DNA from 3 places in the Methylomusa anaerophila genome. Region 2 is predicted to be linked to each of the others. Evidence: riboswitches for the same ligand, from Rfam matches in the RefSeq annotation. Region 2 holds a riboswitch; each other region holds the start of a gene.
The links. Region 2 has a riboswitch for fluoride ahead of eno (phosphopyruvate hydratase). Riboswitches for the same ligand answer to the same signal wherever they lie in the genome.
Positions count from the first base shown of each region.

Region 1: it holds a riboswitch for fluoride, as region 2 does, so the genes downstream of both, glnA (type I glutamate--ammonia ligase) here and eno (phosphopyruvate hydratase) in region 2, are expected to answer to the same signal.
Region 3: it holds a riboswitch for fluoride, as region 2 does, so the genes downstream of both, MAMMFC1_RS08950 (dynamin family protein) here and eno (phosphopyruvate hydratase) in region 2, are expected to answer to the same signal.

Region 1 is NZ_AP018449.1:2,018,692-2,021,019, reverse strand. Features, by position in the region: gene MAMMFC1_RS08975 (MutS-related protein) at 1-624, opposite strand, end outside; fluoride riboswitch at 691-754, opposite strand; fluoride riboswitch at 928-990, shown strand; gene glnA (type I glutamate--ammonia ligase) at 1,157-2,328, shown strand, end outside.
Region 2 is NZ_AP018449.1:569,056-571,383, reverse strand. Features, by position in the region: gene MAMMFC1_RS02535 (hexokinase family protein) at 1-446, shown strand, start outside; tRNA gene MAMMFC1_RS02530 (tRNA-Arg) at 576-652, shown strand; fluoride riboswitch at 898-959, shown strand; gene eno (phosphopyruvate hydratase) at 1,054-2,328, shown strand, end outside.
Region 3 is NZ_AP018449.1:2,013,668-2,015,995, forward strand. Features, by position in the region: gene MAMMFC1_RS08945 (Chromate resistance protein ChrB) at 36-566, shown strand; fluoride riboswitch at 760-823, shown strand; gene MAMMFC1_RS08950 (dynamin family protein) at 956-2,328, shown strand, end outside.

The DNA of each region.
Region 1 (2,328 bases), 1.4 Mb from region 2:
TTCTAATACCTCAAGACTATAATCGCCTTCAAATTCATACTTACGAACCTTGATGCTGTTATCTTTTAGGAGCAGGCAATATTTTATCGAAGATAAATCGGCTTGGAGCTTTTTCGTTTCTGTGATAAGCGAAATAAAACTTTCCGACCGGGCATAATTCGATAGATATTCACGGAAAGCAAGAAAACCGCGGGCCTCTAATTCTACAAGGGCTAACCCATCTACTAGGCTATTAATGGTTTCACAATAAATTTCTACCGCGTCCAAGAACCAGCTCTCCTTCTGATATTGGTAGTAAAGCTTTTCTGCTTGGGCCAATTGGCCACGCATTGCCTGCATTTTTTGGGCAAATGATTTTATATACTCAAATAGAATTTTCTTTTCCAGTTCCCGCATGATTTCATAGCGATACTCAATCATATCTACAGCATGCAGGGAAGTATAGAAAAAAGATTTTAAATTATATTCCTGCTTTTGAGCCGTTATGGCGTCAATGATCTGATCAAGATTCAAATCGATGGAAAAAGCAGGCGCTTCCGGTGCAATCATTAAGTTTTCGTCTGGCTTTTCAAATAGTATACTGTGATAGGGCAAGGGAAAAGTATCAACAATATCTCTTGACATAAAAATTCTCCTCCTGAATGCAAACTTTTTCTCCCCAAAATGCAAAAAAAAACCTGCAGGCAAATAATACCTGCAGGAGTCATTAGCGTCCAAGACGTTGTTTACGGCGAACCCCATCGCCTCATGCTATTCTTTGAATTCATTGTACCATCCATATTGCCCTTTCGTCAAACGTATATGGAAGATCAGCCTGTATCCCCCTAATTGACGATAAGACCTTACCTGCAAGCTGTCTGACTTATTCTAAGTTGTAAGTTGTAATTGACAGCATTTTTTCTATTTGTTATAATAAGATTGATTTAATTGCAATAAGGTGATGGAGTTCACCGTAATCTCGGATATTCCGATAATGACTCCTACTAGCTTTGGACTAGTAGGAGTTTTTTTATTTGCTTGATCTACACGCAAAAATGAAGTGATAGTTTAATATAAAAAATTTTAGTCGGCACTGACGCCAGACAATGTAGGCTTTCAGCCTATATGTTTTGGCGTTTTTTATTTTACCCCAAATTTCTAAGAGGAGGAGAAAACAATGAGTATGTCCCCCAAAGACGTAGTCGCTCTGGCCAAAACCAAAGGTGCCAAATTAGTGGACTACAAATTTATCGACCTGCCGGGTATCTGGCAGCACAAAACCGTTCCCATTGGTGAATTTGACGAAAAGGTATTCGAGGAGGGTAGCGGGTTCGACGGTTCCAGCCTTCGAGGATTTCAAGGTATCGAAGAAAGCGACATGCTGCTCATTCCCGATCCCAATTCCGTTTTCATCGACCCATTCATGGCTGTTCCTACTCTCAGTCTGATCTGCAATGTCGTTAGTCCTGATAAAACTTCCTATAGTCGTAACCCTCGCTATGTCGCCCAGAAAGCCGAAGCTTATCTGCAAACGCTCGATTTTGCCGATACCAGCTACTGGGGGCCTGAATGCGAATTCTTCCTGTTCGACGACGTGCGCTATGACTTGACCCAAAACGGCTCATTTTACAAAGTAGATTCGGTAGAAGCTATATGGAACACCGGACGCGACGAAAGCCCCAATCTTGGCTACAAGATTCGCAACAAGGAAGGCTATCTGCCAGTTCCGCCAATGGACGCCACTCACGATATTCGCAGCGAAATAGTGCTCGTTCTGGAAGAGCTGGGCATTCCGGTCGAAACCCATCACCATGAAGTGGCTACCGGAGGACAGGGAGAAATAGGTATGCGTTTCGATACCTTGACCGCTATGGCTGATAAAGTAATGCTATTTAAGTATGTGGTCAAAAACGTCGCCCGTCGTAACAACAAAGTCGCAACCTTTATGCCCAAGCCGCTTTTTGGCGACAACGGCTCCGGCATGCACGTCCACCAAAGTCTTTGGAAAGGTGGCCAACCAACCTTCTTCGATGAAAATGGTTATGCCCTCTTGAGCCAGACCGCTCTCTACTATATCGGCGGTCTTTTAAAACACGCTCCGGCGCTCCTGGCCTTTACCGCTCCCAGCGTCAACTCCTACAAGCGTCTGGTTCCCGGCTATGAGGCTCCGGTTAATATCGCTTTCAGCGCCCGTAACCGTAGTGCTGCAATCCGTATACCGATGTACTCAACTAACCCAAAAACCAAACGGATCGAATTCCGCCCACCTGATTCGTCTGCGAATCCATACCTTGCTCTAGCCGCTATGCTAATGGCCGGTATCGACGGTATCAAGAACAAGATCGACCC
Region 2 (2,328 bases):
TGACGGTGAAGGATTACTTGGGCGGTGACGCTCTGTCTTATACGCTGCAAGGCGGTGACGTGGCCGCTATTGTTGCAGATTTTACCGACGAACTTAGACATATTGCGAAAGTGGCTGAAGAACAACTCGGGCTTGGGGAACTTAATATTGCCGATTTGAAGTTTATTCAGGATGTGACTAAACTAATAGTTATCCGGTCGGCCAGACTGGTTGCTTCTATTTTGGCCGGAGTAATCGGATATCTTGACCCGGATTTGGATAAAGCGCATACAGTCGCTATTGATGGTTCCTTGTATGAAAAAATGCCTGGGTATGCTGACTACCTGCGTGGGGCTTTGGACGAAGTTTTGCCGGAAAACAGAGTAATAATTCGGCTTACCAAAGATGGTTCGGGAGTTGGGGCGGCGATAGCCGCTGCTACTGCTTGTGATTCGGTTGAGATATAACGCTTCTGGTTATAGTCCGGAGCCATTCTTGCCATTTCCCTTGGCAAGAACTGTAATTATTTTTTATGGACAATATGTTGACAATCCATGTTGTAAGTAATATAATATGCAAGTAGTTAATTCACAAGCGACTCCGTAGCTCAGCTGGATAGAGCGTTTGACTACGAATCAAAAGGCCGCGTGTTCGAATCACGCCGGGGTCACCATAGATATTTCAAGGGTTTTACGAGGTTTTCGTAAAGCTCTTTTTTGTTTCACAGCAGTTTTACAACAACGCGGCAGAAACTGCATTTTCTGAAACTTTAATTTAGTGGGAGCAAGCCACGGTTTTTCATATGAAGTGTCAGCCCTTACTGGGTAAAAGACTAGTGTCAGACCGGCCTGGGCGGTATTTTGCACAGCAGGTTTCTATTGACGTTGAATCCGGCAGGCTGGTATAATAAAACTATATCGAAATAGCGGCGATGGAGTTCGCCTGAACCCCGTGCAAACGGTAATGACTCCTACCACGTACGTGGTAGGAGTCTGTTTTTTAATGGCACGGTTGCTGGTTGGCAATAAGCTTTGTGCATAAACTAGATGGAAGAAAGCAAAGGAGGAATTCATCATGAGCAGCGAGATCGTCAATGTAAATGCGTTAGAAATTTTGGATTCGCGCGGTAACCCGACCATTCGGGTAAACGTGGAACTGGCCAGCGGCGTCCGGGCGTCGGCTTCGGTGCCGTCAGGAGCGTCCACCGGCGAAAATGAGGCGCTGGAACTTAGGGACGGCGACCAGGCCCGCTACGGCGGCAAGGGTGTTTTGCAGGCGGTGGCCAATGTGAAAGAGCGCATTGCGCCTAAACTCATCGGGCGAAATGCTGGTGATCAGGAGGGGATTGACCGGTTGCTGATCGACCTGGACGGCACACCAACCAAAGCTAATCTAGGGGCCAATGCCATTCTTGGCGTTTCCATGGCGGTGGCCCGGGCGGCGGCTAGCGACCAGGGACTGCCACTGTATGCGTACCTGGGCGGCGCGGCGGCAGTGCGCCTGCCGGTGCCGATGATGAACATTTTAAACGGCGGCAAGCATGCCGACAATAGTGTGGACTTTCAGGAGTTTATGGTTATGCCGATTGGTGCGCCGACTTTTGCCAAAGCACTGCAGTATGGTGTGGAAACCTTCCATGCCTTAAAAAAAATCCTGGGTAAGCAGGGCTATGCCACCAGCGTTGGCGACGAAGGCGGTTTTGCGCCTAACTTAAAGAGCAACGAGGAGGCCTGCGAGCTGATTATTGGAGCCATCCAGGCGGCGGGCTATGTGCCGGGCGTGGATATTGCCCTGGCTCTCGACCCGGCCGCCAGTTCGTTTTATGAGAATGGAAAGTACCATTTGACCAAGTCGGGGCAAGGTGTAAAGAGCAGCAGCGAAATGACGGCGCTCTACAAAACCTGGGCCCCCAAATACTACCTGGTTTCCCTAGAAGACGGCCTGGCGGAAAACGACTGGGAGGGATTTCGCGAACATACGGCCGCATTAGGCTATTATCTCCAGATTGTGGGCGACGATATTTTCGTCACCAATACCAAATTTATTGCCCGCGGCATTGAGGAAAAGACCACTAATGCGGTTCTTATTAAGCTCAACCAGATCGGCACGGTGACCGAGACTATCGAGGCCATCAAGCTGTGTCGCCAGGCCGGCTGGAATTATGTGATTTCCCACCGTTCCGGCGAGACGGAGGATACCTTCCTGGCCGACTTTGCCGTGGCCATGGGCGGCGGTCAGATCAAGACCGGTTCGGCTTGCCGCAGCGAGCGGATTGCCAAATACAACCGCCTGCTGGAGATTGAGGCTGAACTAGGCGATAAAGCCGTCTTTCAAAATTCCTTTGCCGCA
Region 3 (2,328 bases), 1.4 Mb from region 2:
ATATATTATTGATAATAAGGGGTAGGGTAGGTCTAATGAGAAAATGGCTTGTAATAAGCTATAATTTACCAACAGAGCCTTCCAGAATACGGGTTGCAGCTTGGAGAGGGTTGAGAAAGCAAGGTGCTGTTAATATACAGAAGTCGATGTGGGTCTTACCGTTTAGTGAGGAGAATTATTCAGCACTATCATTACTATCACAAGAACTGGAAACGAATAACGGTGAAACTATTATAATGGAATCCGTATTTATTGAAGAAAAATATGAACAAAGAGTCATTTCAATTTATAATAAAGCCAGAAGTCTAGAGTATGAGGAGATTATTGACAAGTGTAATGATTTCTTTATTGAAATTGAAGACGAGACAAACAATGAAAACTTAACTTTTGCCGAGGCAGAAGAGAATGAAGAGGAACTAAATAAACTTTTATCCTGGTTTAATAAAATAAACGCCAGAGATATTTTTGGTGCTCCCCTTAGAGCCGAAACGGAAGAGGCGCTGGAAAAATGCAAGAAAATCTTTGAGGAGTTCAGTAATAAAGTTTTTGCTAAAGAAATAATATAAGAAGTGGCCAATTTCTGGGGATATTGTGCCGGCTACCTTTGGCTGGGTGATGGCCGCAGCTCCGTTCCAGGCCATCGTAATATTATGGATCATAACCTTTATTGCTACACTGATCTTGGATAGACTAAAGATGTGGTATTACTATCTTTACCGGCGCTCTTGACGTAGGAGTCCGGTCTTGTTACAATCAAAGTAATTAAGGAGCGATGGAGTTCGCTCGAAATCCTGGTTGACCAGGTAATGACTCCTACCGTAAGAGGTAGGAGTCATTTCTTTTTTTTGCAATAGGGAGGCATACTATGCATTATCTATGTACCGGGCGACTGTTGACGGCGGGAAGTTTGGCACAGGAAACGGAGCATTGATACGCTGGGATTAGGGGGAATTTCATGGCAGAGGATCGTGGAGTAGATCAAGAGGAAGGTCTGGCGGTGCTGCTGGCTGAAGCGGATGGACGACTAAAACAGGCCGGCAGGCGTTTTGCTCCATATGCCGTCCGGGCGGGTGAACTGGCTGCTCGGCTGCGGGAGGAGCGATTTCATCTAGCAGTATTGGGCCAGTTTAAACGGGGTAAGAGCAGCCTGATCAATGCATTATTAGGCGGGGAATTTCTGCCGGCCAGTTCGGTGCCGATGACGGCGTTACCGACTGTCATTGGCCGGGGAAATACGCGGTGGGCGAAGATAACATTTGCTGACGGGCGAACAGATGAGGGTACGTTTTCTGACGACTCGGCTCTAGAAGCCTATTTAAGCCGGTTTGTCGCCGAGCAGGCCAACCCTGGCAATCGCCTTGGGGTGAACCAGGTGGACGTTGAATATCCAGCCAGTTTGCTGGCCGGAGGAATCACGCTGATTGACACACCCGGCATTGGTTCTACCTTCCAGCATAATACGGACACTACGCTGCAGTTTCTCAGCCAATGCGATGCCGCATTATTTGTCGTTTCCGCCGATCCGCCGATTACAGCAGCGGAAGTGGCATTTTTGCAGGCGGTGCAACAGCATGTCCGGCGCTTCTTTTTTGTGTTAAATAAGGCCGATTATCTCAGCGCTTCTGAACGGGAAGTCGTGGCGGGATTTTTGCGGCAAGTCTTACAGGAGAAAGCCGGTGTGGCAGCACCAATACCAGTTTATCTGGTGTCAGCCCGGCAGGCGCTTTCTGCCAAAAAAGCCGGTGACCGGAATTTGTTGGCAGAGAGCGGGCTGAGTTTGCTGGAGGAAACGTTAATCGCTTTTTTTCGACAGGAGAAACAGGCCGTATTGACGGCGGCCATTGGGGCGAAATTGGCTGCTGTGCTGCAGGAAGCCCTGTTAGAGTTGGAGTTGACCGTACGAGCGTTAGAATTGCCAGTGGATGAATTGACAACCAAACAAGCGCTGTTGGCGCAAAAGCTAACTGAACTTACGGCGGAGCAACGCCTAGCGGGTGACTTGCTGGCTGGCGATCGCAAGCGAACTTTAGCATTTTTGGAAGAGCAGGCGGCCGCCCTGCGGAAGAAGGCAGGCGAGTACCTGGACAGAATAGTAGCAGAGCAACTGGGCGGCTATCGTCCCGGCTTGGAACAAGAAGTGCAGGCCGCGCTGGCGGAAACCGTTCCTACTTTTTTCGACCGGGAACTGAAGGCCGCGTCCGATCGGTTTGGCGAATATATAGCCGGTGTATTGGCGCCCCACCAACAACGAGCCGAAATGCTGGTCAGCTCCGTGCGCCAGGCTGCCGCCAGTATTTTTGCTCTTGACTATCAAGTGACGGAGCAGGC